Regions from separate parts of the Desulforamulus ruminis DSM 2154 genome, predicted to be linked through region 3. Evidence: riboswitches for the same ligand, from Rfam matches in the RefSeq annotation. Region 3 holds a riboswitch; each other region holds the start of a gene.
What was found. A riboswitch is a leader RNA that binds a small molecule or an ion and turns the genes downstream of it on or off. The one in region 3 is predicted to bind cobalamin.
Positions count from the first base shown of each region.

Region 1 (7,459 bases), 1.6 Mb from region 3:
AATGCACCCGATGAAACCGGAACTGCTGGGAAAAAGCAGACTGAACGAACAGGATGCCAAAGGAAAGTATCTGTGCAAGGAATACATAGAAGGAGCCCAAAAGAATAAGGAGGAAGGGTATTATTCCGACTTTTGGTTCCCCAAGCCGGGAGCTACCGAGGCCTCTCCCAAGCGGGGCTATTCCAAACTTTTTGAACCCTGGAATTGGGTTATTTGTACCGGGGCTTATATTGATGACATTGATAAATTTGTTCAGCAAGAAAGCTATAAGATGGTTTTGGTCATCGGAATTATTGTTTTGGTGACTATGACCTTTGTCTATCGTTTCAGCAAAGCCAGTATTGTTTTGCCGTTAAATCATTCCATTGCCAAGATTAATGAAATGGCGGAAAATGGCGGAGATTTGACCCAAAAGATTGAGGTAACCAAAAAGGATGAATTTGGCCAATTAGCCACGGCCGTAAATAAAATGGTGGATAATATAAGACTTATTATGCTTCAACTGATTGATAATGCCAAAAAAGTAACTTCTGCTACCCAGCAGTTAGTTTCTAACTCGCAACAGACCGCTGCCAGCGCCAATGAAACAGCGGCTACCATGAGTGAAATTTCCGGTACGGTTGATAACGTAGCCATGAATATTCAGGATATCAGCAAAACCGCTGAGTATAATTCGAAACTAGCAGATGCGGGAAGTGAAGGAATTTCTAACGTAGTTGGCCAAATGCAGAAAATTACCGACACCGCCAACGAAGTCGGCATCAGCTTTGAGGGGGTAAACAAGAAGTCCCAGGAGATTAATAAAATTATCGAGCTAATTACCTCTGTGGCGGATCAGACCAATTTACTGGCACTGAATGCAGCCATTGAGGCAGCCAGAGCCGGTGAACACGGACGGGGTTTTGCCGTGGTTGCTGAAGAAGTTCGCAAGCTGGCTGAACAGTCTGCCAGTGCAACCACGGAGATCAGAGAGTTAATTCATGACATTCAGTTGGAAACACAAAAGGCTGCCGTTAGTTTAGACGCTGCCAATAAAGAAATTGAAATGGGCACCCTTCTTTTTAGAGAAGGCGGAAAAAGTTTTGATACCATTGCCCAGGGAACAAAAGAGTTAACCACTCAACTTTATGAAATCGTATCGGCGACGGAGCAAATGTCTTCCGGGGTACAAAGTGTCGCCGCCTCCACCGAAGAGCAAACCGCTGCTACCGAAGAAATTTTAGCTTCTTCCGAGGCCTTAGAGAGAGTTGCAGAGGAATTAGATCGATTGGCCGGTGGTTTTAAAATTTAAATCATCACAGTGAAAACAAAATAATAAAGGAAAACCTCTGGACAGCGCGGGTTCATAACCCTGGCTGCTTCAGAGGTTTTTTTATCGCTTGGGAGGATTTATCTTCCGGGAGGCTGCCTTCTGGCTAAAATGGTTGAAAGATAAGTTGGCTTTAGGTTTGCCGCATTGCGAATATCCTGGTGAATTGCTTCGTCCGGATGACCGCATTTGCTGATCATTACGGCATGTTCCGCCAAGCTGTGGTTGTTCAGCTGTTCAATGACTTCAGGGGTATTTTTATAGACTTTCATGACCACCACGTTATCCGACGCCTCCAGTATCCGGGAAAATTTTTCCCTGCTGCATGTTGCGGGAACAATGGAGAGAACATCATTTCCTTCGGCCAGGGGGAAGTCAAGGCGGCTCCCGGCGGCGCAAAAGGAAGTGATGCCGGGAATGGTTTGAAGATTAACCCCGTGCTTGGATAAAAGACGGTGTACATAAATATAGGTGCTGTAGAGCATTGGGTCTCCCAGGGTTAAAAAGGCTGCTTGTTTGCCCTGCCTCAGAAGCTCCAAAATGGTGTTTTGGCATTTCACCCAGGCTTCGCTAAGGCGGGTTTCATCGTAAACCATGGGAAATACCAGCTCCAAAATCTCCGTCCTTTCCCCCAGGTGGGGAAGGGCGATGCTCAGAGCGGTGCTTTTTTCACTTTTATCCCTGCGAGGGGCGATTACCACATCCACCGATCTTAGAATGTTCACTGCTTTTAAAGTGATCAGTTCCGGGTCTCCGGGTCCAACACCGATACCATATAAAGTTCCTTTCACAGCGCCCTCCTAGTATTTTTAATCAATCTTATTATAAGCCTCCCGCAGGTGTTTTACATAGATATTTAAAATGTCTTCAATATCCAGAAGACCGGCCAGGTTGACGGAAACTTCGTAGTCCTGCTGCAGCTGGCTTTTCCAGGAGGCGGGTTGGCCGCCGGCCAGATCGCTGACGGCATGCTCCCCGGCGATGTTCATGAGGGGCATCACGGTTACCTGCTTTATACCGGCCCGGGATAAATCCTGTTTTACCTCCCTTGGGGAAGGATAACCTTCCACCGTTCCCAGAAAGACATTGGGATAACGATGACGGAGTAAATCATTGAGGCAGCCGTAAGTGCTAAAGGCATGGTGCCCGCTGCCGTGTCCCACCAAGACCAGGGCGTGTTCCGGATTTTCCGGTACAAAGGACCGAATCCCTTCGGCCACCTCCTGATAATCTTCAAAGTTATAAAGGAGGGGGGTTCCCAGGGTTAAGCGATGGAAACCGAATTTGCCAATTTTGCTCTGGAAATGTTTACCTGAGGATCCGTGAAAGCGGGCCATATTGTCCACCACGTTGACTAAATCATAATACTCCTGCCCGGCCAGCACATGCACCGATTGTACGGCTACCCGGGTAAAACCTTCATCCTGGAGTTTAGACAGGGCGGTAATGGGGCTGTCCACAGCATAGCCCTGCCGGGCTAGGTTATTACGGATGGATTTGGCGGTATAGGACCAGCGCACTTCCACTCCGGGGAACGCTTTACGGATTTTGTTTTCCAGATGTTTAAAGGAATTTGCCGCTTCCGCAACATTGGTGCCGAAGGTTACCAGGAGGACGGCCTTGTTATCGCTCATTTCTTTCACCAGCCTTAAACAAAATAAGCCTTAACTCCAATAAGTTAAGGCGAAGGGTAAAAAGGGGCAGAATGGATCAACCCTCTTAACCGCCTACCTCTCTTCGGGAGGAACAGTGGATTTTCCAAGGCAGGTCTCCTGACTTGCGGGTCGTGGCCGATTTCAACCTTCCCGGATGATTCCAGTGGTGTTTCAGAAATCTGCTCTCCGCATACAGTGGCCGGACCGTTCGGGATTTGCACCCGATTCCCTATTAAACCCCCTCCGGGGGTGCCCTGGAAGAAAATATGATTTAATTTACTATAAAATAGTATCATCTTTAGGGGAGGGTGTCCATAAAAATCCAGCCTGCGGTGCCTTTGTGCCTGGAACACAAGAATATAAGCGGAGGGTATTGCCAGGCAGCGGTTTTTCTGGTTACAATATGGATGAACAATCAAACATCTTCTGCAGGTGCCCTTTGGGGAGAATAGGGAATCAGGTGCAAATCCTGAGCGGTCCCGCCACTGTAAACGGAGAGTCTGCATCAGTAAGCCACTGGCCCGGAGGCTGGGAAGGTGGATGCAAGACCATGACCCGTGAGTCAGGAGACCTGCCTGTGGAAGTCCGCCGGGGATGATGGTAAAATTCTCAGCCTTTTTTAAGGCTGGGATTTTTTATTTTTAAATGAGGAGGAATCCATATGCAGCTGTTAAATAAAACCCTGGCCAATATCCAAGCTCCTTGTGCAGCCAGTCAAAAGGCGGCCAAAGAAAGGCTGGATAATCTGACGAAACCTCCTGGGAGTCTTGGGTTGCTGGAGGAAATTGCTTACCGTATGGCAGGCATGCAAGGAAACAGCCTGCCCCAATTGCCCCAGGAGAAGCTGGTTGCCGTGTTTGCCGGTGATCACGGGGTGGTGGCGGAGGGAGTCAGTGCTTTTCCCCAGGAAGTAACACCCCAGATGGTATTGAATTTTCTCAGAGGTGGTGCGGCCATCAATGTTCTGGCGCGCCAGGCAGGGGCCCGGGTTGTGGTGGCAGACATCGGGGTAGCCGGGGCTCCCATGGAACATCCGGAGCTGATAAACTGCCGGATTAAAGCCGGCACGGCAAACTTTACCGAGGGCCCTGCCATGAGCCGGGAGGAGGCTGTCCGGGCGATTGAAACAGGAATTGGCCTGGTGCGGCAGCAGGTAAAAGAGCGGCCGGCCCTGGTGGGGCTGGGTGAAATGGGCATTGGCAACACAACCGCCAGCAGCGCCGTTCTGGCAGCCTTCAGCGGTCTTCAGGCCGACCGGATTACCGGCAGGGGAACCGGGATTGACGAACACAGGCTTCAGCATAAGATTTCTGTGATTCAGCGGGCTTTGGAAGTAAACCGGCCGGATCCCGGAGACGGGCTGGATGTGCTGGCCAAGGTAGGGGGATTGGAAATTGCCGGACTGGCCGGCGTTATTCTGGGGTGTGCCGCGGAAAAAATACCGGTCGTCATCGACGGGTTCATCTCCGGGGCTGCGGCCCTGGTGGCCTGCGCCCTGTCACCCCTTAGCCGGGAGTACTTGTTTGCTTCCCATGTTTCTGCCGAACCAGGTCATAACCATGTACTGGAAATATTAAATTTAAAGCCCCTCCTGCATATGGATATGAGATTGGGAGAAGGGACCGGGGCGGTTCTGGCCTTCCCCATTATTGAGTCGGCAATTCATATCCTTCATGAAATGGCAACCTTTGCGGAGGCGGGAGTCAGCCAAGGCAAATAAGTATAAAACCCTGGTCCGGACGTTAAAGGGACCAGGGTTTTATCGATGAAGCAGAACTTGTGCTCTAATTCTTTGGGTCTGTTCCAACCAATTGCTTTCTCAGTATTTTCTTCACTACTGTCGTCAGAATGAAGATACCTGTTGCTATCAGGAAGCCTAAAAGATAAGCTTTCATGATTTTGCCCAGCCTTTGTTTTAGAGTCGGGATGCCGATATCCAATTTGCTGGAGAAAAAATGGTAATAAAAATGACCGCTGTTGATATGTTTACTTTAAGGGGGGGGATTACCATGCTGACTCCCAGTTTAGAAGATTATTTGGAAGAGATTTACCGACTGAATCAAAGTGGTGAAGCCGTGCGGGTAACGGATATTGCCGCCTGCCTTAGGGTAAGCCTGCCTTCCGTTACCAGGGCGCTGCAAAAACTAAATGAAAACGAATATATCCTATACCGCCGTTATAAGGATGTAGTGCTTACAGACAAAGGCAAACAATTGGGCCATTTTCTGGTGGAAAGAAACCGGATCATCCGGGAATTTTTGCATCTCATTGGTTCAAAATGTGATGTGGCTGCGGAGGCCGAGGCCATGGAGCACTACCTTTCGCTGCCCACCCTTTCATCCATCATTAATTTTGTAAAGTTTACCCAGCAATATCCGGCTTGGCTTAATGAATTTAAACGGTTCTGTCAGCAGGTGGAGATTGCCCAAGACCAGCAGGGCTAAACTAAGCCCAGCAGCCTTACGGTCTGGTTTACGATGAAACAAACGATACAGGCAACGCTTAAGGGAAGAAGGCCGGCCAGAAGGGTCCACTTCATACTTCCGGATTCCTTTTTAATGGTCCAGAGGGTGGTGCCGCAGGGATAATGTAAAAGGGAGAAAAGCATCATGCAAAGAGCGGTCAACCAGGTCCAACCCTGTTGAACCACAAAGAGATTGTATAAATCCTCCAGACTATTCAGTTCAGTCATAGAACCGGTGGCCAAATAACTCATAATCAGGATGGGAAGGACAATTTCATTGGCCGGAAGACCCAGTATAAAGGCCATCAAAATAAAACCATCCAGACCGATCCATTGGGCCAAGGGGTTTAACCACTGGGCGCAAAGGGTCAAAACGCTTAAATCACCTACATAGATATTGGCCAGCAGCCAGGTAATGGCACCTGCCGGAATAGCAACAATAATGGCTCGTCTCAATACGAAGAGGGTCCGGTCGAAAAGGGAACGTACGATAACACGCCCTATCTGGGGTTTACGATAGGGAGGGAGTTCCAGGGTAAAGGAGGAAGGAACGCCCTTTAACAAGGTTTTGGAAAGAATCCATGAAACCGCCAGGGTTACGGCAATTCCCAAAAGGATGGCACCGACCACAATGGCCGTGCTGCCAAAGCTGCCGCCCATACTCAGAACCATAATACCGGCCAGGGCGATTAGGGTTGGGTAACGGCCGTTGCAGGGGACAAAGTTGTTGGTCAGCATGGCGATCATGCGCTCCCGGGGAGAATCGATGATTCTGCAGGCGATGATACCGGCAGCATTACAACCAAAGCCCATGCTCATGGTAAGGGACTGCTTGCCGTGGGCTCCCGCCTTCTTAAACAAGCGGTCCAGGTTAAAGGCAACCCTGGGCAGATATCCGAAATCTTCCAATAAAGTAAAGCACGGAAAAAAGATGGCCATTGGCGGCAGCATAACCGAGACAACCCACGCCAAGCAGCGGTAAATTCCTTCCACAAAAAAACCGTGAACCCAAACCGGTGTGTGGAGCCAGTGGCATAGATCCGTAAGGCGATCCTGCCCCCAGAAAAGTACTGAAGCGAGCATTGCCGAGAGAACATTGGCCCCGGACACGGTGAACCAAAAGATCACACTTAATAAAATTAACATGGAAGCGAAGCCATAAACCTTGGAAGTTAGAATATCATCCAATTTTTTATCCCAATCGATGCCGGGTTTTTCTTTTTGAGTGACTACCTGGCCGGCAATGTCTTCGGCTGTACGGTAAAGATGGCCGACAATGACGTCGTTCATATTTTGGGTATCCAGGGTATCGACTTCCTTTAGAATGGCTTTCAGGCAGGCGGAGCAGGACTGACTCATGCCCAGAGTTCACCTCCAACTTTCATTTTTGAGTCTTGCTGGCCGGGCAGGCATTTTTCCAGGGCAGCAATCACAATGGGGTCTTTATCCAGCAGTCTTAAAGCTAACCAGCGGCTGTTATAGGCATCTCCCACCAATTTCTGGATTTGGGGTTGAATCTTTTGAATGGCTTCCTCCACCCGGGAGTCATATTGCACCAGGCGGGGGGTAGGCTTAAGCTGTCCGCCGGCCACGTCGGAAACTGTTTTAACTAATTGATCAAGGCCTGCGCCTGCTCTGGCGGAGGTTGGAACCACCGGGACACCCAACTGGACGGCTAATTCCTTAATATTGATAATAATATTTTTTCTTTTGGCCTCATCCATTAAATTTACACAAACAACAACCTTGGAAGTAATCTCCAGGACCTGTAATACCAGGTTGAGATTTCTTTCCAGACAAGTGGCATCCACCACCACCACGGTGGTATCCGGTTTGCCAAAACACAGGTAGTCCCTGGCCACCTGTTCTTCAACGGAATTGGCCAGAAGAGAGTAGGTACCCGGAAGGTCAACGAGGTTGTAAACCTGCCCTTGGTTGATATATTTCCCTTCAGCCCGCAACACGGTTTTGCCGGGCCAGTTGCCGGTGTGTTGGTTCAGGCCGGTTAAGGCATTAAACACCGTACTTTTT
Region 1 covers NC_015589.1:916,002-923,460, forward strand. Annotated here, with positions in the region: gene DESRU_RS04520 (methyl-accepting chemotaxis protein) at 1-1,291, shown strand, start outside; gene cobI (precorrin-2 C(20)-methyltransferase) at 1,390-2,100, opposite strand; gene DESRU_RS04530 (sirohydrochlorin cobaltochelatase) at 2,119-2,943, opposite strand; cobalamin riboswitch at 3,055-3,236, opposite strand; cobalamin riboswitch at 3,378-3,557, shown strand; gene cobT (nicotinate-nucleotide--dimethylbenzimidazole phosphoribosyltransferase) at 3,626-4,684, shown strand; gene DESRU_RS04545 (metal-dependent transcriptional regulator) at 4,974-5,408, shown strand; gene DESRU_RS04550 (nucleoside recognition domain-containing protein) at 5,405-6,787, opposite strand; gene DESRU_RS21725 (FeoB small GTPase domain-containing protein) at 6,784-7,459, opposite strand, start outside.
Region 1: another riboswitch for cobalamin. It lies ahead of cobT (nicotinate-nucleotide--dimethylbenzimidazole phosphoribosyltransferase); the one in region 3 lies ahead of DESRU_RS16380 (energy-coupling factor ABC transporter permease).

Region 2 (7,459 bases), 1.6 Mb from region 3:
CTTCGATCTCTTCCTTGCCCGGCACCCTCGGAGAATGAATATCATAAACCCCGGGACCAACCTCGGTTCTGAAATGGTTTGCGTTCAACACATCAATAATGGACAAATCGGACCTTGCTGCTTCAAAAGTAATGACATCTGCATCCATATCATCGATTTCTTTTATGATATCTTCAAATTCACTATAGCACATATGGGTATGAATTTGCGTATGGGGTTTAACACTTGCATGAACCAGTCTGAAAGCCTTGATGGCCCAGCACAGATATTCATCGTACCAGTCCTTTTTCCTAAGGGGCAGCTTTTCTCTTAACGCCGCTTCATCAATCTGTATAATTTTTATGCCCTTGGCTTCAAGGTCCATGACCTCCGCTTTAATCGCCAGAGCAATTTGGTAGGCAATATTTTCCAGGCAAAGATCCTCCCTGGGGAAGGACCAGTTCAATATGGTTACAGGTCCTGTAAGCATTCCTTTGATCGGCTTGCTGGTAAGACTTTGGGCATAGTCAATATAGTCTACCGTGATGGCCTTATTCCTTCTGACATCTCCAAAAATGATGGGGGGCTTTACACACCGGGTGCCGTAAGATTGCACCCAGGCATTTCGGGTAAATAAAAAGCCCGCAAGATTTTCCCCAAAATATTCAACCATATCGTTTCTTTCAAATTCACCGTGTACAAGAACATCCAGCCCGATTTTCTCCTGCAGTTGAATTAACTCCGTAATTTTTTGCTTTATGGTTTCCTGGTACTGTTCATGAGAAATCCCTTGGTTCTTATATTGCTTCCTTAATTCCCTTATCTCGGAGGTTTGGGGGAAAGAACCAATGGTGGTGGTAGGAAGCAGGGGTAAATTCAAGGCATTTTTCTGCAGCTTTATTCTTTCTGCAAAAGAAGGCATTCTTTGAAAATCACTTTCTGTAAGACTGCTGATTTCCTTCCTTACGTCCTCATACCAATATTCTTTGTTCTCCAATTTTTCTTTAATGATCCGTTGATTTCTTATATATCTTTCATTTTGTTCAAAGGCTTGCTCATGGAACAGTTCTGCTAATTCCATAAGTTCGTCCAATTTCTCCTCGGCAAAGGCAAAATGAATTTTATATTTTTCAGCTAATTGAGTTTCATTTTTAACCGTATAAGGAACATGAAGCAAGGAACATGAAGTATTTAAAACAATCCGGTTTTTTTCAATGGAGCCTGCTATGAAGTCTAATTTTTTTAGGGTATCGCTGTAATGATTTTTCCATATGTTTTTACCGTTCACAACGCCGACAAAAAGCACTTTGTCCTTGGGAAACCCATATTGCTTAATGAGCTCTAAATTCCTGGGTCCTTCAACAAAATCAAGTCCTAAAGCATCAAAATCAAGGGAAATCAATTTTTCGTATACATCCCGGACATCCCCAAAATAAGTCTGCAGCAGGATTTTTACATTCTTTTTCTTGCTTAACAGCTTTTTGTACATGAACTGGAAAATCTCAATATCCTCTGCTGTTAAATCTGTTACCAGAATGGGTTCATCCACTTGGAGATAGTCCGCTTTTAATTCGTTGAATTCATTCAGAATTTGTTCATATACAGGCAAAATATCTTCGATATAATCCCGGTAGGTTTTTGTACCGTGGTTTATTTTAGACAATTTTAAAAAGGTAAAGGGTCCAATCAGAACCGGCTTGGTTTTTATGCCCAGGCCCAGTGCCTCAACATATTCCGCAAAGGGCTTCCTACTATTGAGCATGAACTTGGTACTGTCACTGATCATGGGAACCATGTAATGATAATTGGTATTGAACCATTTTTTCATGGGCAGGGCCTTGGCATCGTTTTGGGCATCTTGATACCCCTTGGCCATGGCAAAATAGGTTCCCAAATCATCAAGCCCTAATCTTCGATAGCTGTCAGGAATAACATTTAATAAAAAGGCGGTATCCAAAAAGGTGTCATAAAAAGAAAAATCATTGGACGGAATAAAATAAACACCTTTTTCCGCCTGCAATGACCAGTGCTGCTTGCGAATTTCTGCAGCCTTTTGCAAAAGTTCTTCCTTGGAGAGTTTTCCATTAAAATAACTCTCAACCCACTTTTTTAATTCCCTCTGAGCTCCTATTCTCGGGTATCCCACGGTTGATAAAAGTTGCACTTTCCCTTCCTCCTCAGTATTAATGGAGGAAATAGACACAATTATACACAAATCGTCTCTATCCCCATTCCCAAAGATTGAGATTTTTGCTTTTAAGGCAGGTCTCCTGGCTTCCCATCATCCTACTCTCCTTACCTTCCCACCGTATGCACGGCAGTGGCCATACCGGATTTCGTCTGAGTTACAGTAGTGGGTGCTGCTCGGGATTTCAACCCGATTCCCTATTATCCCTTTTGATTATAAAAGGGCACCTTAAAGCATTATCATCGTATGATTTTATTTTAAAACTTTAGCACTGTCAAGTCTTAAATAACTTTTAAAAGAGTCTAAACCAATATCCATTCCGCCTCAAAATTCCTTAATCTGGTCTGCAACTCGTCAATTCTAAGCAGTAAAGTTACCCTCTCCTCTTCCAAAAGTTTGATGTTGGCTTCAAAAAAAGCAAGATCATCCTTGACTATATTCAGGAGATCTCTTAATTTTTTATTCTCCCGTTGTAATTTCTGCCGCTCCTGTTCAGCAAAGGGATTAAAAGAATCGCCCTTTCCATCCCTTTGGCTGGCAAAGGATTGGGTTATTGCTGTCTGTAATGGCATTGATTTCATCCCCTTACCATTTATAACCGATAAGTAACATCATCTCTGAACAATCCGTATTGTTTCACTTTTAAAACCCAATTATTAATAATATCAATAATGATAATGATTATCATTATTGATATTATTGTAATCGATGAGGTGATGTTGGTCAATCCCTACTGGTTCATGATTTCTTCCGGTCACGATATTTTCCCCTTTATGCTATTCGATCCTGCTTCGTTCATCTTGTAAATAAAAAATTCCCGGCAGGTCCATTACAGACGAAACCGGGACTACAGTATCCACTGCTATCATCCTTTAGGAGGCAGCAGCAACTTGTTTTTCAGCAATTAAATCCTCCAGGCGTTCTTTCTGTTTCATCAACTCTTCCAGTTGAATATCCCCAGCCTCTTCCTTTGGTACTGGTACGAGGTTGCTGAACTTTTCCTTGTTTTCAGTAAAAGTCTTATATCCTAGTATCCCAGCTACCAAACCAACCCCCAGGCCAATCCAGAAATCTGTTCTCGTAAACATATTTTTCACCCCCTTAAATTAGTTTGTTAATGTTGCACACTTGGTGTTATATTGAGGCCAACCAAAAACAATCTCAATAAAGTTGAGCAGCCAGGTAACAAACATGCCCATCAACGCCCGGTCACTTTCTAAAGAAAGAATACTGAACAACCCGGCTAAGGTATCCAGGTGCAGGGATCGATTGCCGCAGCTGACCACATCCCGGTGGGTTAAAACAGCATATCCGGTAATACCAGCCGCCAGATATTCCAAATAATGAACCCCATTTCCAGCAGTCCCCGCCTGGGTTACCGCTCTTCTGGAGGCATGAGCCACCAGCAGTGAAGCCCCGGCCAGCAGGGACCAGAAGAGATCTTTTTTATTAACATCCATGCCCGATCCGAAACCATGGTTCAGTACCGGTGGCTGTGCAGGAATATTCCTCAAAATGGTGTTTTGATCGATTTGTTGAGGATCATAACAGATCAGCAGCGTTTTAATAACAGGGTTTATCCTCACTAGAGCAACCCCCGGCAATTTTCCCAGCTTTTCACCGATGCTGTTCAATCTGAAAGTCCCTTGGAACTCCAATCTTAATCTGCCGGGTAAGGAATGCCTGATTTCGTAACCTTTACCGCTCATCTGCTACTCCCCTTTATCAATATCCTGGCACTGTTTAATACCACCCCGATGGTGGCTGTGTTGTGAATTAAGGCAGATACTACCGGGTTAATTCTTCCCATGGCCCCCAGCAAAATAGCAACCGTATTGATGGTGATGGTCGCGGCAAAATTCTGGCGGATAATGCCCATGGTCTGCTTGGCCAGGCCCAAGGTTTCCGGCACCGCCAGAGGATCGTCGATATTAATGGTGATATCCGCTGCCTCCACCGCCACATCGGTCCGGCTGCCCCCCATCGCCACCCCTACATCGGCAAAAGCCAGAGCCGGAGCATCGTTAATGCCGTCACCAATCATCATCACCTGGGAACCCCGCTGCATTTTAGCCACCAGCAGGGCCTTGTCCTGAGGCATAACCTCCGCTTGATAGGAATCAATTCCCAGATGGGTTGCCGTTTGCATGGCAACATTCTTACTGTCCCCGGTGAGCATAACCACTTCGTCAATGCCCAAACGTCTTAACCGATTAATGGCCTTTTTCATTTTAGGACGAATGGGATCGCTGATGGCTAAAACCCCCAGGGTCTGGTTTTCTCTGGCCACATAAACCACGTTATGCCCCAGTTCCCGGTGTCGGGTCTCCGCAAAATGAAAAGATGCACAGTCAATCTTATTTTCGGCCATGAAGGTCCTGCTGCCTACCAATACCCAGCCGCCGCCCACCGTGTCATCGCCCGGCAGAGACGCTTTAATTCCCCTGCCAACCACCGTTTCGGTACTGTTGTGCTGAGGAATAGGCCAGCCGGCCTCCTTGACCCGGGCCAGAATAGCCGTTGCCAGAGGATGGGTCGAATGATACTCAGCCGCAGCTGCCAGAAGCAGGACTTCCTGCTCACTGACCTCCCCGGTGGTATCCACCGCCATAACCACCGGTCTCCCTGCGGTTATCGTACCGGTTTTATCCAGCACCACGGTGTCAATGTTGGCCAGGGACTCCACATAGTTGCCGCCTTTAATAAGCACCCCACGGCTGGCTGCCCGTCCAATGGCAGCAGAAATGGCAGTGGAAGTGGATAGTTTTAAACCGCAGGAATAATCAATAAACAACATGTTGAGCACCCGCTGCCAGTTTTTGGTTACCCCGTATACCAAAGCAGCGGTTACAAAAGACAAGGGGACCAACATGGTGGAAATCTTATCGGCAAAATTTTGTACCGGTGCTTTCCGGGTATGGGCCTCTTCCACTAAATGAACAATTCGGGCCAGAGCCGTCTGGTCCCCGACCTTTTCCACTGTAATTTCTAAAAAACCGTTTTTAACAATGGTCCCGGCATAGACCCCGTCCCCTGCCACCTTTTCCACCGGCATATATTCACCGGTGATAGAAGATTGGTCTACAGCCGCCCGGCCATCGGTAACCCTGCCGTCTACAGAAATTTTCTCTCCTGTATGTACACACACAGTGTCTCCGGATCGCAGTGACTCCACAGGAACCTTTTCCTCGCGGCCTTCGGCATCAACCCGCCAGGCCAGTTGCTGATCCAGATTTAACATTCTTGAGATATGGCTGCGGGTTTTTTCAGCGGTATAGCCGGTCAGAAGTTCTGCTGCATTGGAAAGCAAAATAATGGTCAGACTGGATTCCGGTCTTCCCCCCAGCACCGAGGCAGCTACGGCAGTAGCCGTCAAGGTATCTGCGTTAGGCTGTAAATCGGTAACCAAACTCTTTAGGCCGCTTTTAAGAAAGGACCTGGAAATAAACAGCACCAAAAGGCTTCTGGCTAGATACATTCCGCCATAAGCTGCAGGATGAATTCTTTTGACCAACTCCAAACCCACTAGACTAACGGCGGAGGTGATCAAGCCGTTTCTATTTCTGGAAATTTCTTCTTTTAGCTCTGATTGGTAAGTAATGGGACCCCTTTGATCCTGCCTATGCCTTTTAATAAAATTGCTAACTTGTCCACCGGCCGCCGGAGAACATACCACCCGTAAATTTCCTTGCTCATCAATGTAAGCGCTGGACACTCCCTGAAAAGATCTCAGTCGGGCTTCCAACAAAGCTTTTTGCCGGTTGGACATGGGCTTACTTAGCCTAAAGCAGAGTTTGCTGTGCCTCATGTAATTCCCTTCCACCATTTTAATGTGCCTTTTTCATCAGATTATAAGACCACCACATCATTTGTGGACCGCTGGGCCACTGTTTTAACCGCAAGGCTTTCCTTAAACCCAGGATTAAAAAAACTCCCGCCAAGGAAGTAGGAAAATCCAGAAATCCATCCGTTCTTTTATATACACCGACATTCATATGGCCAAACATGCCCTGGATTCTTTTCCTTAGTTTACCTGCCCGCGGAAAAAAGATCTTGTCTTTCATCAAGTGGTTTACGAATTCCTCTGAACAATGATAATTGATTACCAGAGAACCGGTAATCCGATTGATGGTGAAACGGTTAACCCCTTGTACCGTTTTAAAATAACCCTCTACCTTTTTAGCATATTGATCGTCCCACTTGAGCCTGGGATCATGATAACGCCTGCGGCCGGCAGTACGATGAACCAGCTTTATACCTCCGTTGCCGCCAGCCTTACGCAGTTGCTCGGCCATCAAAGTGCCAACCGCTAAGCCTGCCATATAACTCATAGATTACCTCCTGTCATATTTACTTGCAATAAGTCCCTCTATTTCCTGCAGAAATTTATTACCAAGCACAGCTTCGGGAGAATATTCAATGAGAACGGAACCTGTTTGATGATTTACCGTAAAATTCTGTATTTCCTTGATATCCGCTAGATAGTTGCTCAAATCCTGAGCTTTGGTCTGGTTATTGTGGATTTGCCGGGAATAAATTCTTACCCGGCCAGGAATATAATGCAAAACTTGAACACCGGTAAGGTGCCGGAACATTTTCTTCTTTACGGTTCCACCGATCTCTTCCAGGAAATTTTTGATACCGTCACGCTCCCTCCCCAGATGATGATACAAACCTTTTCTGTACTGATGCATGTGCATAAAAGAAAACCCGGAGAAAATCAAACCTGCTGCCCGGTGCCCTTTGCTGCTGAAAGGCAGGGAGGCCAGGCAAAAAAACAGGGACCCCAGCAGTCCAAGAGCCAGTTTAGATTTTGAAGGTTTAAACAATGGAGTAACCACCCCTTCACCAATAATGATAATAATTACCATTATCATTTCTTATTATCCAACTGTAAGGCAAACTGGAAAGACTTTTTTATATTTTAATACCAATTTTTGCTTTTGTCCTCAAGGTAATGAATATATTTTTCCAAGACATGATTAAATGATTGCAGTTGAGAATTTATATGATGATTAATTAATAATAGTCTAGCCACCGCCTCCTTAAGATCCGCCATTCTTTCTCACCTCATTATAATCATTAATTATGATTGGTCCTCGCTCTAATCTTTCTTAGATAACAAAAAGCCCCCTTGTCTGAAGAAAGTGCTGGCCAAAGCTGGCCTCAACTTTCTTCAGACTTAGCAGGCTTAGGTTTTTAGGATTCTTGCGTTTTTGTGCGGTCCTGCCGGGTTTCATCGTGGCTGCATTGACTGCTGCAACTGCCACCGCAACCACAACTATCGGAACC
Region 2 covers NC_015589.1:906,495-913,953, reverse strand. Annotated here, with positions in the region: gene metE (5-methyltetrahydropteroyltriglutamate--homocysteine S-methyltransferase) at 1-2,143, opposite strand, end outside; cobalamin riboswitch at 2,223-2,412, opposite strand; gene DESRU_RS04500 (hypothetical protein) at 2,470-2,739, opposite strand; gene DESRU_RS04495 (hypothetical protein) at 3,040-3,255, opposite strand; gene DESRU_RS04490 (HMA2 domain-containing protein) at 3,274-3,876, opposite strand; gene DESRU_RS04485 (heavy metal translocating P-type ATPase) at 3,873-5,975, opposite strand; gene DESRU_RS04480 (HMA2 domain-containing protein) at 5,995-6,498, opposite strand; gene DESRU_RS04475 (HMA2 domain-containing protein) at 6,502-7,044, opposite strand; gene DESRU_RS04470 (hypothetical protein) at 7,367-7,459, opposite strand, start outside.
Region 2: another riboswitch for cobalamin. It lies ahead of metE (5-methyltetrahydropteroyltriglutamate--homocysteine S-methyltransferase); the one in region 3 lies ahead of DESRU_RS16380 (energy-coupling factor ABC transporter permease).

Region 3 (7,459 bases):
CTTCCTGCTCCGGCAAACCCAGATTCAGGGGGCCGAAGGAAACCTCTTGAAAGACGTTGGCGGAAAAAAGCTGGCTGTCGGCATCCTGGAAGACAATGCCGATATTTCTGCGAAGTTCCATTAGAGAAGAGCGGTTGTATTTTATTTCCCTGCCCTTAAAGAGTATCCTGCCCTGGCTGGGTTTTAAAATACCGTTCAAATGCAGAAAAAGGGTTGATTTACCCGCCCCGTTGGGTCCAAGAAAGGCCACTTTTTTTCCGGATTCAATTTTTACGGAGACGTCCTTCAGGGCGGCTGTGTCATCCGGATATTGGAAAGAGAGGTTTCGTGTTTCTAAAATTGTTGACATGATAAATTCCTTTAAATGAAGAATAGTAAACCCAGCAGAAAAAGTTCAACCATAGCCATTCCTGCCAGATTCTTTTTAGAAAATTGAAATTGGGGCTGTAAAACTTTTAATTCCCCATCGTAGCACCTGGCTTCCAGAGCGGTGTAAAGATCCAGGGAACGCCGGTAAGAACTGATAAAAAGATTGGAAACCAGATGCCCCAAAGAACGGTAGCCGCCCCGCAAAGTGCTGTAACCCAGCCGGGCCTTTTGAGAAGTATAAATTTGATCGGCGGTTTCCAGCAGAACAAAAATGTAACGGTAAATCAGGCTCATCAATTCCAGAAAAAGAGACGGAACCTTTAATGATCTCAGGACGCTGATGATTTCCGGCAGCGGGGTGGTCAGAGAAAGAAAATACAAACAGGAAACAGCCCCCAGAGATTTAAAAAATAAGCCAATGGCCGTTTCCAGACTCTGAGCGGTAACCCCTAGGGTTGCGCCGAATAGGGTAATAGCCCAAAGAGCTGAACCGGAATTCTGAATTAAGGTTATGGCCACGGTGGCTGTGCCAATGATCAAAAAGGAAAAGGGCAGCAGCAGAAGTTTAAGATAAAAGGCCAAAGGAATGCCGCCCTTTAAAATGAGGATCCCCGCCGTCAGTAAAAGGATCAGCAGGGGAACCGTCAAGGAAGGCGAGGCTAAACAAAAAACCATGTTGATCACGGCAAAGCAAAATTTTTCCAAAGGATGGGTATTGGTCAGGGGACTGCAGTAAGCGTATTTATCGATGTATAGCATCCTTATGGAGTCTCCTCCCACGGGCATAACCAAGGAAATAACAGATGAAACCGGCTCCTAAGGCAGCCTGCAGAGCAAATAACAAGCTCTCGATTTCTCCGCTGGGAGGCTCCCAAAGAGGTTGAAACCAGGGCTGGTAGTCCGGGTTTACCTGGGTAATGATTTCTTCCGCCTGACCGTCGGCCCCGCCGAATTCCGCACCTTGAATGGTAACCAGGGGGATAATGGCCAGGAGGATAACCGCTGCCAGCAGAATAAAGTTGGTTAATCCTGTTTTTTTAACGCTTTGCTTACCGGTGGTATCCATATAGATCCTCCTTTTTGGTTAGAAGGGACAGCTCTTTGAGTTCTTGGCTGCTGTAAGTGGTCAGAAGGTTAAAGATTAATACCGTTAGTAGTCCTTCACTAATGGCCAGAGGGATTTGGGTTAAGGCAAAGACACCCATAAATTTGGTGAAGGAAGCCATCAGGCCGCCCACTTCGGCAGGAAAGGCCAGGGCCAGTTGGAAAGAGGTGGTCACATAGGTCAGCAGGTCGCCCAGGAAAGCTCCCAGAAAAACGGCCAGCCACTGGGGACCGCTCAATTTTCTTACCAGACGGAAAACACCGTAGGCCACAAAGGGACCTACTACAGCCATAGAAAAGACATTGGCGCCCAGGGTGGTAATGCCGCCGTGGGCCAGCAGCAGGGCCTGGAAGATCAGCACAATACAGCCCAGGACGCTCATGGCCGCAGGACCAAATAAAATGGCCCCCAGACCGACTCCGGTGGGATGTGAACAACTGCCGGTAACCGAAGGGATTTTCAGGGCGGAAAGAACAAAGGCAAAGGCTCCGGCTACCCCCAACAGCATTTTTAACTTGGGTTGTTCACGAAGGACCTTTTGGATGGACCGAAGGCCCCAGATAATAAAGGGGAGGGACAGGGCCGCCCACAACAGACACCATTTAACCGGCAGAAAGCCTTCCATGATGTGCATGGCGTAAGCAGGTTGCGGTATAAAAAGAAAGAGTGCGGCCAATAAGATGACAGGGAATAAAATTTTACTGGACAGAAGAATACCTCCTTTGCAAATGCAACTGGTCTTGGCGATAAAATAGACTGCCCGCTCCTTTAGGCCAGCGGGCTTCGGTAAAATTTCTACCCTCCTTCTTGATAAAATCAAAAAATAAAACCTTAACTCTCCCGGGAGAATTAAGGTTTGCCAGGCATACAAAAATTAAGTATAAAGCTTTTGTTTGCTGCCGCGCCCAACTGTGTACCTCTCCTCGGGAGGTTATCAGTTAAGTGTTAGGCAGGTTTCCTGACTTATGGGTCAATGCATTTTTCTACCTTCCCAGATCACTCCAGTGGTATTTTAGAAAATGCTCGCCATTTACAGTGGCCGGACCGTTCGGGACTTGCACCCGATTCTCTTTTAAATCCCCTTGCATGGGATCACCCAACACTGCTATGTAATTGTCCACTTTATCATAGCACATGCGTTAGGTCATTGGTAGTACAACCTGTAAACTTGTTTTAGGTTAGTCCTTGTACCTGTAAAGACCAAAGCTGCGGGGGACAACCAGAGTAAGAGTGGAACACGGATTGAACGGATTCTACGGATTACGCGGATTTAAAAAAGTTTAACAATCCGCGTTCTATTGTTTTTTATTTCTTCTTTGGCGCTGGATTATTTTGTACCGTTGTGTTCGGCCTTACAGCCCGCTAGTCCCGCTGCCTCATGTTAAAATACACCCCGGCAAGGATGAATAAGCTTCCTAAAAAGAAGGAAGGAGTTAAATGCTCGTTTAAAAAGAGCCAGCCCAGCAGGCTGCCCACCACCGGCTGGAGAAAAAAGAAGGGTCCTGCCTGGTGAGAAGGGAGCAGGGATAATCCCTTATTCCAGCTAAAGAAGGCCAGGGCGGTGGCAACCAGTCCAATGTAAAGAACGCTCAACAGAATGGGTCCTTGCAGCAGGTCTTTCATCGACCAAGCCTGCCATTCAAAAAAGATGGTGGGCAGGGTCAGGATGGTGGCTACCAGAATCCCCCAGGTTGTAATTTCCAATGAGGAATGATCAGCGGAAGCCTTGCGGGACAGTACGGAATAATAGCCCCAGAACAAGGCTGCCAACAGCAGGGAGATATTTCCCCCCAGGGTACTGTCTCCGCCACCGCCGCCAATGACAATCATCACGCCGGCAAAAGCAACCGCCATGGACATCAATTGCTTAAAAGACATTCTTTCCTTTAAGAGAAAAACCGCAAATAGGGAAAGAAAGACCGGAGACAAGGTGGTAATCACCGCACCCATGTGGGCCGAAGAAAGTTTTGTACCGACAAATTGGGCGGCAATGGAAAGAAAGTAGCCGATAAAACCAATTTGAAACAAAAGGCCCCGGTTCTGCCGGGGGAGAGTAAGTTCCTTGCGCTGCCAGCAAATGAAAACTAAAAACAGCGAAGCCGTCAAGTAACGCAGAAACAAAAGGGTAAAGGGCGGGATGGTGTCCAGGGCGAATTTGCTGACCACATACATACCGCCCCAGATGCTGGCGGCCAAGGATAGGTAGATGGCGCCCTTGAAAAGGTTACTCAAAGTCATTCCCCCATATTTTGTACGATCATGCAGTTATTATAACTAAAAAGAGGAAGGTCTTTTTTACCGCTTTTCAGGTTTTATTTAGCGGATCTTTGCATCCTTTCCCGGTAGGCGGCGGGGGATATTTTTTCCTGCTCTTTGAAAACCCGGCTCAAGGTAGAATGGTGCTCGTAACCTACTTCCTGGGCAATTTGCAATACCGGGAGGCTGCTTTCCGCCAGCAATTCTTTGGCTTTGTTGAGTCGCAGATTTTTAATGTAGGCCATGGGTGTTTGGCCGGTGGTTTTCTGAAACCAGCCGCAATAATAAGCGGGATGATAATGCTCCAGATCCGCCAATTGCTGCAGGGTAATTTTTTGGTGGTAATGCTCATGGATAAACTGAATGGATGGGGGCAGGCAGTCCTCCAGCAAAAGGCGGGAGGCATAACGAAAAAGCTCGTGGATGCCGCCCGGCCCCTGTGCGGAATCCGCTTCATTTAACATTAATAGACGGAGGGCCTGCCAGCGGGGATCCAGGGATTTATACAGTCCGCCGTTGATTTTTTTTATCTCCTGAGGAGAAAGGAAAAATTCAGGGATATCCAAAACTAAAAATTCATTGTGATCCTTGGAATGAAAGGTATGATCACAAAAGGGAGGGAAGAAAAAGAGATGATCATCCTTTAAATCGGCGTTGTAGATTTCCGTCTGAATGCACAGCGTGCCCTGAAGGGGCAGAATTAACTGGGCAAAGGTGTGGGCATGGGTATAGCATTGTTCGGTATATCTTCTGCGCTCACAAAGAATTCTTGTCAAGCTGCCCATATCCCATCGCCCCTTTTCTAAAATGGATTTACAAGTTATTATATCATGCTTACAGGACCAGGCCGATCCCTTGGTCCGGGGTTTATCATGTATACATGGGTATAAAAAGAGAGACGGCTTACCGATCGGTAGCCGTCGTTTCTGTTTTTAATTCCTCCAGTATTTGCCGTACGCCGGTCTGCCAGTTCTGATCCTCGGAATATTTCCGGTTAATCCAGGAAATGGCATCTGCCGATTGGGGCCTGTCCTGGCTTAAATGAATCAAGGTTACCGCGGCGATATTGGCGGAGTCGTGAATGTCGGTATTGTATTCCTGCCAGCTCCGGTATACGTTAAAGGGGTTGTTGGCAATCTGCCGGGCGTGCTGATGGCTGCGCGGAACAAAACCCTGTTCCTGACCGGTGATGGCAAACAGAAGCAGGGGGCTGACATTATGCTTTTTAGCGGTTTGAATGATGGCCGAGAAATAAGGCTCGTCGGCCAGGAGAGAGTTTCTCTTGTTTAAGAGTGTTTTTAGTTTTCCGTGATTGAAGTCCTCATATCTTAATTCAACAGGCAGGGGGCTGTTTGGCTCTTCGGGAGGAGGGAGGACGGCTGCTTGGGAATTTGAAGAAACAGGCAAGCCGATTTTCCAAACCATCATTAGGACAAGGCAAAACAGGAAAAATGAAAGAAGCAGCATCTTGGGCAAAGCCTGTCCCAGCCATGGCACCGAAAGGCTGCCGGTCCAAGGGTTATTTTTCAGCATAGGATTTTCCGTATCCCAATCCGGTGTTTGACTTTTATAAAAACCTTGCAGAACGGTATCCAAATCCAAATGAAATAAATCCGTCTTCTTAGAGTTTACATAATCAACCACACTGGCCAGGGTATCCCGGCTTACCGTTGCTTCCTGCCGATGGTTAACCCAACTGGAAACCGTTTCTAAGCGGGATTCCTGTTTTCCGGACAACAGGAGAGATACGGTCAAGACATCACCGGCATCAATAGCCAGAGTCTCTGAAGAGAGAGCTCTTTTTAAAATGCAGGTGCGAATCCGGGCTCGCTCCTGATCCTTAAATTTGGGAACATGCTGATCAATTTTCTGATGAATATAATCAGCCAAAAGGGCAGCCCGCATTTTTGCATCCGCTTTCGGGTATTGCCGGGTAATGGATTGACGAAAAGAAATAACGTCCTCTTCACTGAGAACCATCTGATTTTTTAAGTTTTCAACCATTTTTTTAATCATAATTCAACATTCCAAGAGGAGAATTCGTATTCATAGAATTTTACATTATTTTCGATCCTTTTAAAACCCTTCTATATTAATTAAGTACTGGTGAATTCTGGTCCGGAGGCAGGAATTTTTTATGTTGGTTGATAACCAACCGGTTTTTTAGTTATTTTGAGACAAGAAGTATCTCCGGCTTGGCTCAGATTTTCACCATTAAAAAACAACTCTCCGCTAGAAGGTAAATCCATGCCGCCCACGATATTCAGCAGCGTACTTTTCCCTGAACCACTGGGTCCCAAAATAACCAACAATTCTCCCTGGTAGACTTCCAGGGAGGTTTCTTTCAGGGCTTCAACAATCACTTCGCCCATAATAAAGGATCTGGTTACCTGATTTAGCTTCATTACCACCTTATCGTTCATCATTGACGCATCCTTTTTTTGTGGTTGTTTGGGGCGATTTCACCAATAATTCTTGAAAACATCCGATTTTTGCAATAATAATCCCATGATTGTAAGAAAATGTCTAGATGGATTATAAAAACGTAAGATATTAGAAAGAAAATCAAGTAAACCAAGAAGATCCCAAAAAGCAAAAGGGATTTTTTTAATGGTTTTGTTGGAATAATATTTTTTAAAAATGAGGTGAAATTGTGGGGCTGCGGGTCATTGTTGTTTTAATCCTGCTGCTGTTTCCAGGGCAGTGCTGGGCAGAGAGTCAGCCGGGACGAATTGTAATTGATCCAGGGCACGGGGGCTATGATCCCGGCGCCATACGTCAAGGGGTTGCCGAGAAGCAGATAAACCTTGAAATATCAAAGGAAATCATAAAGATTCTTAGGAAAGAAAAAGTTGAAGTGATGTTAACCCGATATGGCGATTACAACCATGCCATTCTTGGGTTACACGGCAAAGAGGCTAAACGGTACGATTTTAATCGCAGGATTGATATGGCCAAAGAATTCGGGGCCGATGCTATGGTCAGCATCCATGTGAATGTGAGCCGGGAGAGATGTTCCGGTCCGGAAGCCTTTTTTTATAAAAACTCGACTAAAAGCAAACTGCTGGCTCAGTGTATCCAAAAGGAATTGCATCAAATACCGGAGGTCCGGCAGCGTTCCATTAAGACCGGTAGCTATTATCTGTTAATCCATACCAATATGCCCTGTGTTATTGTGGAAACGGGTTTTATTAATAATCCTGGAGAAAGAGCCAAGCTGTTGGATCAGCAATACCAGCAAAAAATTGCCGCAGCCATATCCCGGGGAATCGTGGACTATCTGAAAAAGAAAGAAACCTCGCCACCGGAAGATGTCAAGGTGATGGATAAAATTAAAACTTTCCTACAAATCCAATAGAAAAGGTGAGTCATTTGAAACATTTACGAACCGCGGCGGGGATACTTCTGGTCTGTCTCATGCTGGGCCTGGGATACTGGGGTCTGCAAAAAAATATTTTTACTTCCAAAGCCGCCATAGAAAAAACTCAACCGGTCATGGCTATTGTCATTGATGATTTTGGGGGGGCGGATACCCACGGGGTAAAAGAATTTATGGCCATGGACATTCCCATAACCATGGCGGTCATGCCCAACTTAAGCCATTCGGTGGAGCAAAGCCGGGAAGCGCATCAGAGAGGACATGAAGTGATTCTGCACCAGCCCATGGAGCCGGTAAAGGGCAAGGCCTCCTGGCTGGGACCGGGAGCCATTGTATCCAATATGAGTGAT
Region 3 covers NC_015589.1:3,299,741-3,307,199, reverse strand. Annotated here, with positions in the region: gene DESRU_RS16395 (energy-coupling factor ABC transporter ATP-binding protein) at 1-349, opposite strand, end outside; gene cbiQ (cobalt ECF transporter T component CbiQ) at 361-1,128, opposite strand; gene DESRU_RS16385 (energy-coupling factor ABC transporter substrate-binding protein) at 1,112-1,435, opposite strand; gene DESRU_RS16380 (energy-coupling factor ABC transporter permease) at 1,419-2,108, opposite strand; cobalamin riboswitch at 2,406-2,589, opposite strand; gene DESRU_RS16375 (DMT family transporter) at 2,837-3,712, opposite strand; gene DESRU_RS16370 (helix-turn-helix transcriptional regulator) at 3,787-4,515, opposite strand; gene DESRU_RS20010 (glucosaminidase domain-containing protein) at 4,634-5,746, opposite strand; gene DESRU_RS16360 (ATP-binding cassette domain-containing protein) at 5,866-6,156, opposite strand; gene DESRU_RS16355 (N-acetylmuramoyl-L-alanine amidase family protein) at 6,384-7,088, shown strand; gene DESRU_RS16350 (divergent polysaccharide deacetylase family protein) at 7,103-7,459, shown strand, end outside.